Regions from separate parts of the Salinivibrio sp. SS2 genome, predicted to be linked through region 2. Evidence: predicted binding sites of a transcription regulator. Region 2 holds the regulator's gene; each other region holds the start of a gene.
The links. Region 2 encodes CRP, which controls carbon source genes, mostly activating them, when cyclic AMP is high. Its sites were predicted from a motif close to TGTGANNNNNNTCACA; they were not measured.
Positions count from the first base shown of each region.

Region 1: the regulator CRP is predicted to act here: its motif matches at 898-913, upstream of BGK46_RS08175 (NupC/NupG family nucleoside CNT transporter).
Region 3: the regulator CRP is predicted to act here: its motif matches at 895-910, upstream of BGK46_RS13155 (CidA/LrgA family protein).
Region 4: the regulator CRP is predicted to act here: its motif matches at 792-807, upstream of BGK46_RS14370 (glycogen/starch/alpha-glucan phosphorylase).

Region 1 is NZ_MEBP01000074.1:45,017-47,223, forward strand. Features, by position in the region: gene BGK46_RS08170 (NRAMP family divalent metal transporter) at 1-685, opposite strand, end outside; gene BGK46_RS08175 (NupC/NupG family nucleoside CNT transporter) at 1,129-2,207, shown strand, end outside.
Region 2 is NZ_MEBP01000097.1:16,603-18,809, reverse strand. Features, by position in the region: gene BGK46_RS11980 (hypothetical protein) at 49-915, opposite strand; gene crp (cAMP-activated global transcriptional regulator CRP) at 1,045-1,677, opposite strand; gene BGK46_RS11970 (phosphoribulokinase) at 1,929-2,207, opposite strand, start outside.
Region 3 is NZ_MEBP01000103.1:5,889-8,095, reverse strand. Features, by position in the region: gene BGK46_RS13160 (LysR family transcriptional regulator) at 1-800, opposite strand, end outside; gene BGK46_RS13155 (CidA/LrgA family protein) at 930-1,361, shown strand; gene BGK46_RS13150 (LrgB family protein) at 1,368-2,078, shown strand; gene msrB (peptide-methionine (R)-S-oxide reductase MsrB) at 2,199-2,207, shown strand, end outside.
Region 4 is NZ_MEBP01000113.1:16,736-18,942, reverse strand. Features, by position in the region: gene malT (HTH-type transcriptional regulator MalT) at 1-447, opposite strand, end outside; gene BGK46_RS14370 (glycogen/starch/alpha-glucan phosphorylase) at 942-2,207, shown strand, end outside.

The DNA of each region.
Region 1 (2,207 bases), on a different contig from region 2:
TGGGCTCAGATTGCGCTTTACGCTTTAGCCACACCGAGGTGATGCTAGAAATTTCAATCGGGGCGGGCATCCAACCCATGGTGACCACGATAAAGCCAATCGCCGTGACTGACCAAATGGACGGAGCCTGAAAATTAGGTTCAACCGCGACAGGGTTGCCGATTGCTACAGTCACCGCGACCAAGGTGGCACAGGTAAGCGTCGCCATGATCACTTTAGATAGCCAATCCAACGCCTTGTAATGGCCAGCAATTAGAATGACCAAACAAGTCATTACGATAATGATAGAAAGGGCGGTCAGGGAAAGATCAAACGGCACAAAATAGCTCAGCAGACTGGCGCTAAATAAAGTCAGTGCGGCTGTATTGATCACGCCGGATACCGCGCTGAGCACGATAAAAAGCCACAGATACCCGCGGCCGAGGCGGGCATAGCCCTCTACTAAGGTTTCGCCGGTTCCTGCTGTGTATTGCACGCCTGCGCGGAAAAAAGGGTATTTAAAGAGATTTACCAGCAGGATTAATGCGGCCAATTGCCAACCATAAATGGCACCGGCTTTGGTTGAGGCAACCAGATGAGAGCCACCCACGGCAGCAGCGGCCATCATAATGCCCGGCCCCAAGGCGCGAACACGTTGGATCACAGAGAGACGCGACCCGGCCTCATGAGGAGAGACGGTTTGCATGATTGTTTCCTTTATAATAATTGCGTTGTTGTGTTTGTTTTTATCGCTATTTGATTAATTTTATTGTCAATAGCAGGTTATCAATAACATATGAGCGATCTGTGTCAATCAATCTTGCCAAAAACCCGTCTCGCAGCCTATCCGACCATCGTCGTAGCGCTCAGTGAGCGGCTGAGAATAAAATGTGATCAAAAGCCAAATTTAGCTGGAAATGCGATTCAAATCACAATAGAATGCCCGCCCAACATGCGCTCTTCGCCAGCCCAAAGGCAAAGAGTGGCTGTGTCGCGATTCGCGGCTGAAGAAAAAGTGTCCAAGGTTGGGCCCACCTTCACCGAACCCGCGGTACGATGAAACGCATGATGGAACCTCTTGCCGCCTTGGCAGCGTGTCGTACTCATCTGTACCGCAAGTGCAACACAACACGGCAAGGTATTCTATTTATGCAACTTCTCTATAGTGCGGCCGGCATCGTCGCTCTGTTTTTGTGCGCCTATGCGTTCTCCTCTAACCGTAAAGCGATCAACTGGCGTACAGTGCTTGGGGCATTTGGCCTACAAGCGGGTTTTGCCGCACTGGTGCTTTACATTCCAGTAGGACAAGCCATGCTGGGCTCTATGAGCAATGGCGCGGCGAAGCTGCTTTCATTTGCCAACGAAGGCATTGAGTTTGTGTTTGGCCCTCTCGCCAACGATGGGTTTATTTTCGCTGTTAAAGTTCTGCCGCTAATCATTTTTATCAGTGCGCTGATATCCCTCCTTTATCATCTCGGCATTATGCAGTGGGTTATTAAACTTCTCGGCGGTGGCATACAGCGATTACTCGGCACCAGCCGAGCAGAGTCTCTGGTGGCAACCAGCAACATCTTTCTTTCTCAGGGCGAATCTCCTTTGGTAGTTCGCCCTTTTCTTAGCCAAATGACACGCTCTGAACTCTTCGCTGTGATGGTGGGAGGCATGGCCTCGGTCGCCGGTAGTGTGTTAGGCGGATATGCGGCGATGGGTGTCGATTTGAAATACCTGATTGCCGCGAGCTTTATGGCTGCCCCCGGCGGACTTTTGATGGCAAAAATCATTGTGCCGGAAACACAGACGCCCGCAGAACAAAACCATGTAGAGATCAGTGACAGCGACCAAGCCAATGCGATTGACGCCCTCGCCAGCGGCGCGATGAACGGCATGAAAGTCGCGGTGGCTGTGGGCACCATGCTGGTGGCCTTTATCAGCGTGATTGCGATGCTAAACGCTGGGCTGAGTAGTTTAGGTGAGTTGGTCGACATTGACGGTCTAAGCCTAGAAATGCTGTTTGGCTACCTGTTCTCACCGCTGGCACTACTCACCGGTGTACCGGTGCACGAGATCTTCACCGTGGGTAACTTACTTGGCCAGAAAATTGCGCTTAACGAGTTTGTTGCCTTCTTATCGTTTGCTGATATCAAAGCGAACTTGTCGGTGCAAAGCCAAGTCATTGTGACCTTTGCCTTGTGTGGCTTTGCGAATATCGGCTCGATTGCCATTCAGCT
Region 2 (2,207 bases):
AGAGGGATGAGGCGGCAACGCCTCACCCTACTCGATGGTTGGCGGTGTTTAGCGACTTTCAATATCGAGCCAGAATTTATCGTCAATTGCCTGAGTCTCATTACTCAGATGTGGGTTGTCGACCCGAATAAAGGTGCGCTCACCAATATTGGCTTTCTCAAAGGTCTCTTTTACCAGAGGGGCATTCTCAAAAAATTCGATGAAGGATCCGTCTTGATAGGCGGCCGCAAAGGCATCGTTGAGCATGGTCGCTACCTCTGGGTTTTGGGGCGATACAAACAAGAACATTGGGAAGCGGTAGATTAGCATTAAGTGCGGATCAACCAACAGATTTGTATATTGAGGTCGCTCTGCCAGCTCGCTAAAAGGCTCGATAAGCGCACGCGGGAAGAGGTCGGCCCGTCCGGTATCGACGCCTTTAAAGATATTCTCAAAGCTTGAGATTTCTCGAACCCGAAATCCCGCCGACTGCAAGACCTTCACATCCGCCCAGCCTTGCCCTTGGATCATGGTCAGATTATTGAGCCCAGCTTGGTCACTGATTTGTGCAAGCTTGGGTTCGGTGGCTTGATTGGTAATGAACAAGCGATGGCCTAATAGACCCCGAAAGACTGGATAACGGATGGGAAGTAACTCTGACTCAAGGGTACGGTCGGCCCCGAGCCAATCTACCGTCAGTCGTCCTTGTTTTAGCATTTCCACTTTACGAGACTGAGAGCCAATTTGGCCTTGAAAGGCCTGTAAAGTGACAGACTCACCCGATTTTTCCGCTAAAAACTCAATCAAGTCGATAGCGTATAAATCGAGGGCAGAGCCAGCCCGTGGTTCTGGATGGACAATGGTGATATTCGCCGCAGCAGTTGAAGAAACCGCCGCGAGTAGCAATGCAGCAAGGGTTTGACGTAAGCTTCTCATAAACGACATCCTGTTAATCAGTTGTTAGATGGGTCGTTTCTGAAGTGTAGAACTTAGGTAATTAGTTTCCAGTCAATAAAAACAAAAAAACCGACGCAAAAGCGCCGGTTTTGTCGCAACACGCGAGGATTAGCGTGTGCCGTAAACCACAATGGTTTTACCGTGAGCTGAGATAAGGTTCTGCTCTTCCAGCATTTTAAGGATACGCCCAACCGTCTCACGCGAACAACCAACAATCTGACCAATCTCTTGACGTGTGATCTTGATTTGCATGCCGTCAGGGTGAGTCATGGCGTCAGGTTGCTTCGCCAAGTTAAGTAGGGTTTGCGCAATGCGGCCGGTCACGTCCAGGAAGGCAAGGTCTCCCACTTTCTGGCTGGTCACTTGCAGGCGACGCGCCATCTGAGAGGACAGACGCATCAAAATGTCTGGGTTAACTTGGATCAGCTGGCGGAATTTCTTGAATGAAATTTCTGCCACTTCGCAAGGTGATTTCGCACGTACCCATGCGGTGCGCTCTTGGTCCTCTTCGAACAGACCAAGTTCGCCGATGAAGTCACCTTGGTTAAGGTAAGACAGGATCATCTCCTTGCCTTCTTCATCTTTGATTAGTACGGCCACAGAACCTTTCACGATGTAGTACAAGGTCTCCGCCTTTTCCCCTGCATGGATCAGAGTACTTTTGGACGGGTACTTGTGAATATGACAATGTGAAAGGAACCACTCGAGTGTAGGGTCTGTTTGAGGTTTTCCTGGAACCATATAACTTATTTCCTCTGCATGTGTTGCCCGGCAACGACGTCCTGTCTTTGTCTGAATGGAAACCCATCAGTCCAATGCACAGAATACGAGGTCTTGGCGCAGGCTACAAGCTCACTGTATGTTAACAAGAGTGTATCTTTTTTCTATCTGGATTTCTTGATTTTGATCTAAGCCAACCGCCTAAAAAATCGGCAAAAATGTGGCTAAGATCACGACCTGAGAAGTAATACACGTTAAGTGCGCTACGGCGGTTAACCTATCTTGCCTTTCTCAATCAACTGTTGGATCAAGGGGCGAATAATCAGCTCCATCGCAAATCCCATTTTACCGCCGGGCACGACCAGCGTGTTGTGCCGAGACATAAAGGCGCCACTGATCATTTGCAGTAAATAAGGAAAATCGACGTTCTTCATGCCACGAAAGCGGATCACAACAAAGCTTTCGTCGAGTGAAGGGATCCCTTTTGCATTCAGCGGGTTGGATGTGTCTACGGTCGGGACACGTTGGAAGTTAATATGTGTGCGAGAAAA
Region 3 (2,207 bases), on a different contig from region 2:
ATCGCTGGGCTTATTGGTTTCACTAGCAATAATTCACTGTCCTCCAAGCTGGCGCTAAGGCGCTGGCATAAGGGCGCGGGTAAAAACGCTACCCCAGCACCACTTTTCACCAAGGCGGCTAAAAAATCCCACTGACTGCTACGCGCGGCAATGGTGGGCTGATAACCGTGCTCTTCACAGCGGGCAATAATCCGGTCGCTTAAGGTAAATTCGGCGCTATATAGATAAAACGGCTCATCTTTCACTGCCTGCCATGTCAGGCTTTTTTGCGCACGCCACACGGCTTGGTTGGGCAGCACTGCATAAATGGGGTGAGTTTGTAAGGGTAAGCTTTGCAAGCACTCGGGCTGGGTGTCGGTGAGCATGGTGATTGCCACATCAATCTCCCCATTGATCAGCGCTTGTTCGGTGCGCCGCCCCCCGTATTCAACAATACTGAGCGCCACATTCGGATATCGCTGACGATACTCACGCAACACATTGGCATACAGCGGCCCTATCATCGGTGGCATCCCCAATCTAAGCTGGCCGCGCGCCAGTTGGTTGAGATCATCGAGCTCGGAATTTAGCTGCTCGAACTCAGCAATAATGCTCTGCGCACGCTGATACACCACTTCACCAGCATCGGTTAACCAAAACCGCCTTCCCTCTCGGTGCAACAACGGCTGACCCACATCTTGCTCAAGGTTACGCACCATTTTACTGATTGTCGGTTGCGTTACATGCAACGACGCCGATGCGGCAGTAAAGCTCTGCTTTTCCACCAAGGCAATAAAATAGCGCAACGCACGAATATCCATAAACGGCCCTTAAAAGCTAATCGTTAATCATGCCATTTTGGCATAGTTTAAATAAAAAAAAGTCACTTTATTCACTCTCTGCCAAGACGTAAACTATGAGCCATCTCACAGATTCTTGGCACGCCTTCGATGCAATTGATTAAAAACGCCTTACTTACCTTACTGCAAGTCTTTGTCTTAGCAGGCATTTGGTTTTTGTCTGATTGGTTGGTCACAACCTTTGCTATTCCACTACCGGCCAACCTCACCGGTATGTTGCTGTTGTTAGGCGCATTAATGTTGAAAATTGTCCGTGCCGATTGGTTACGTCGCGGGGCAGCGTGGCTGTTAGCCGAGATGTTGCTGTTTTTTGTGCCGGCGGTGGTGGCGGTGGTCAACTACCAAGATTTATTGCTGCAAGAAGGCGGTAAGATCATGGTTGTTCTGATTTTAAGTACCGCGATGGTGATTGCGTCAACCGCTTGGGTGGTCGATAAAGTGTATCGTTTTGAGGTTAAAATGGCGCGCCGCCGCAGTAACCAGCACCACACGCACCACCCTGATCTAAAACCGGAGTGCTAAGCCATGATGTCTGCTTTACCTGCTTGGCTTCACGCCTCGTTATTAAGCGTTACCTGCTTTTTAATGACTCTTGGCTTTTATTACATGAGCAAATGGCTGTATCGCCGTCATCCCTCGATTCTGGTGATGCCATTGTTGCTCGCGCCCTTGCTGATTGTCGCGGTGGTAGTCGGGTTTAATATTCCGTATCAAGACTACATGGCGCAATCATACTGGCTGCTGTGGCTTCTGGGTCCGGCGACTGTAGCGTTTGCGATCCCTGTGTATGATAACCGCGCGCTCATCCGCCGCCATTGGTTATCCCTGTCAATCGGAGTCACTGTGTCGGTGCTGGTCGCGATTACCAGTACTGTGGTGCTAGCGCGGGTGTTTGAGCTGTCTGAACTGCTGCAACGCAGTTTGGCGATGCGCTCAATCACCACCCCTTTTGCCGTAGAAGCCACCAAAGCGATTGGCGGGCAAAGCGATCTCACCGCGCTGTTTGTGGTTCTCACTGGAGTGATTGGGATGGCGATTGGTGAAAGTATTCTGACCGTGATTGCGATTCGCTCGCGCTTAGGACGCGGCGCAAGTTTGGGCGCATCAGCACACGGAGCCGGCACCGCTAAAGCCTATCAGATAGGCCATGCCGAAGGGGTGGTGTCGAGTGTGGTGATGATGATTGCTGGCATGGTCACTGTGTTGCTTGCCCCTGTGTTGGGTCAGCTGCTTTGGTAGGTGATCGCTAAGGGCTTTTCTGCGCTACGTTATCTGTAACAACAGAAAAGTGGGAGAGGATGAAAGTTTCTGCTTGGCGCGCAGGTCTTTATCCTCACCAACCCTAATAACGAGGCGATCATGAAACAG
Region 4 (2,207 bases), on a different contig from region 2:
CATGTGCTTAATAAAAAAGCGCATTGCTTCGTGAATGTCTTCATTGTCGATCAATTGGTAGTCATCCAATACCAGATAACAGGTGGACTGTAACCCAGCCAGCTCAGCGAAAACATCGGAGAGCAGCGCACGCAGGGATGAGAACTGGCGTTTTTCTGCTAGCTTAACGGTATTGGGGCACCCATCGTGGGTCGCTTTATTTAATGCTTGCAACAAGTAGTTGATAAAGCGGAAGCTGTCGTTGTCGCTGTCATCAATGCTGAACCAGCCGACATGGTTTTGATCGGCGAGCCATTGTGCGGCCATGGTGGTTTTGCCGTAACCTGCCGGCGAGCGGAACAACACCAATTTGTAATGTGGCGCTTGTTGGAGGATATCCAATACGCGCGGGCGCAAGATGGCATTGTAGAGACGGCCGGGACGGGTAAGTTTTGACGGGATCCACATAGCGAGAAGGTCCTTTACAGCGAGTGCGGCTTTGCCGCGTTTATCCTTGTACGCAAGTGTATGTAACTGGTCTGTCACAAACTATGATCCAGCGCTGATAATGGTGCAATTGCTCTATTTTGGTGCAGCTACGCCTTTTAATTGTGATTAAAGTCACTAATTTTATTGTTTCGGATACGGAATATAGAAGATGTTACACGCCAGAGACGATGAATGCCCCCACAATTTGCGTTAGCGCACAAAATTAACAAAAGGGATTGTTCTTTTTTCACAGCCGTATTTTGGTCAGTGTTCCCTCAAATTGTGATTTTTATCACCTCAATATCACGAAATTCCTCCATTGATGAGAGCAAGCTCACTCACAGCTTGTGATGTGGCTCTCTACGCCCTGACAACTCCTCCTTTCCTCCTCCTGTCTCGGGAGGATGTTTGCATCGACAGGCTTGGGCAGGATGACTGTCATCGAGATTTTCTTCCATTACGAGAGCGATGACATGACGCCTAAACAGCAACACGCATTTGATAAAAGCGCCTTTAAAGCCAGTATGACCCAGCATTTGACGCAGCTTGGTCGCACCCCCGAAACCGCTGAGATGCGCGATTGGTATCTCGCCTTAGGCCGCGCGCTGGCCGAACATACCACCAGTGATCTGGTTGCGACAGAAAACGATTTAGCCATCAAACAAGCGAAGAGTGTGAACTACTTATCCCTTGAGTTTTTGATTGGCCGTTTAACGGGCAACAACCTGATCAGCATGGGGCTTTACGATGAAATTGCGGCAGTGGTCAGCGAGTTTGGGTTTGGCCTGACCGATTTGCTTGAGCAAGAGCGTGATCCTTCGTTGGGGAATGGTGGTTTGGGCCGCTTGGCCGCGTGTTTTATGGACTCGCTCGCAGCCCAACAGTATCCAGCGGTCGGCTATGGCTTGCACTATGAGTATGGTCTGTTCCGTCAATCATTTAAAGATGGCGCCCAACAAGAAGCACCGGATGCGTGGCGTGAGCCAGAAGGCTATCCGTGGGAAGTGGTTCGTCCTGACCTTGCCCAAACGGTTGGCTTTTATGGCCACGTAGCGGTGATTGAAGAAAACGGTCACACGCGCCGCGAATGGGTTCCTAGCCTTCATATTCAAGCGATGCCTTGGGATCTGCCTATCGTGGGCTATCAAAGTAATACGGTTTATCCACTTCGCTTATGGGAAGGTCGAGCACTGACGCCATTTGCACTCGATGCCTTCAATGATGGTGACTATACCCGTGCGCAACAAGCCGCGATTGATGCAGGCAACCTGACCAAAGTGCTTTACCCGAACGATAATCATGATGCGGGTAAAACGTTGCGTTTGATGCAGCAATACTTCCACAGTGCGGCCTCCGTTGGGGATATTCTTCGTCGCCATTTAGATGCTGGCCACCCACTGGCTGCCCTTCCAGATTATGAAACCATTCAGTTGAATGATACTCACCCGACTATCGCCATTCCTGAGCTGATGCGAGTGCTGTTGGATGAGCATCATTTGAGCTGGGATGACGCTTGGTCTATCTCCAGCCAGACGTTTGCTTACACCAACCATACCTTGCTTCCAGAAGCGCTGGAGACGTGGAGCGAGTCGTTAATGGCGAACTTGCTGCCGCGTCACATGGAAATCATTTTTGAAATCAACCACCGCTTCTTGCAAGACGTTGCTGCGAAATGGCCGGGCGATGTCCGCAAACAGCAAGTGCTGTCTGTGATTGACGATCAGGGCGAGCGCATGGTG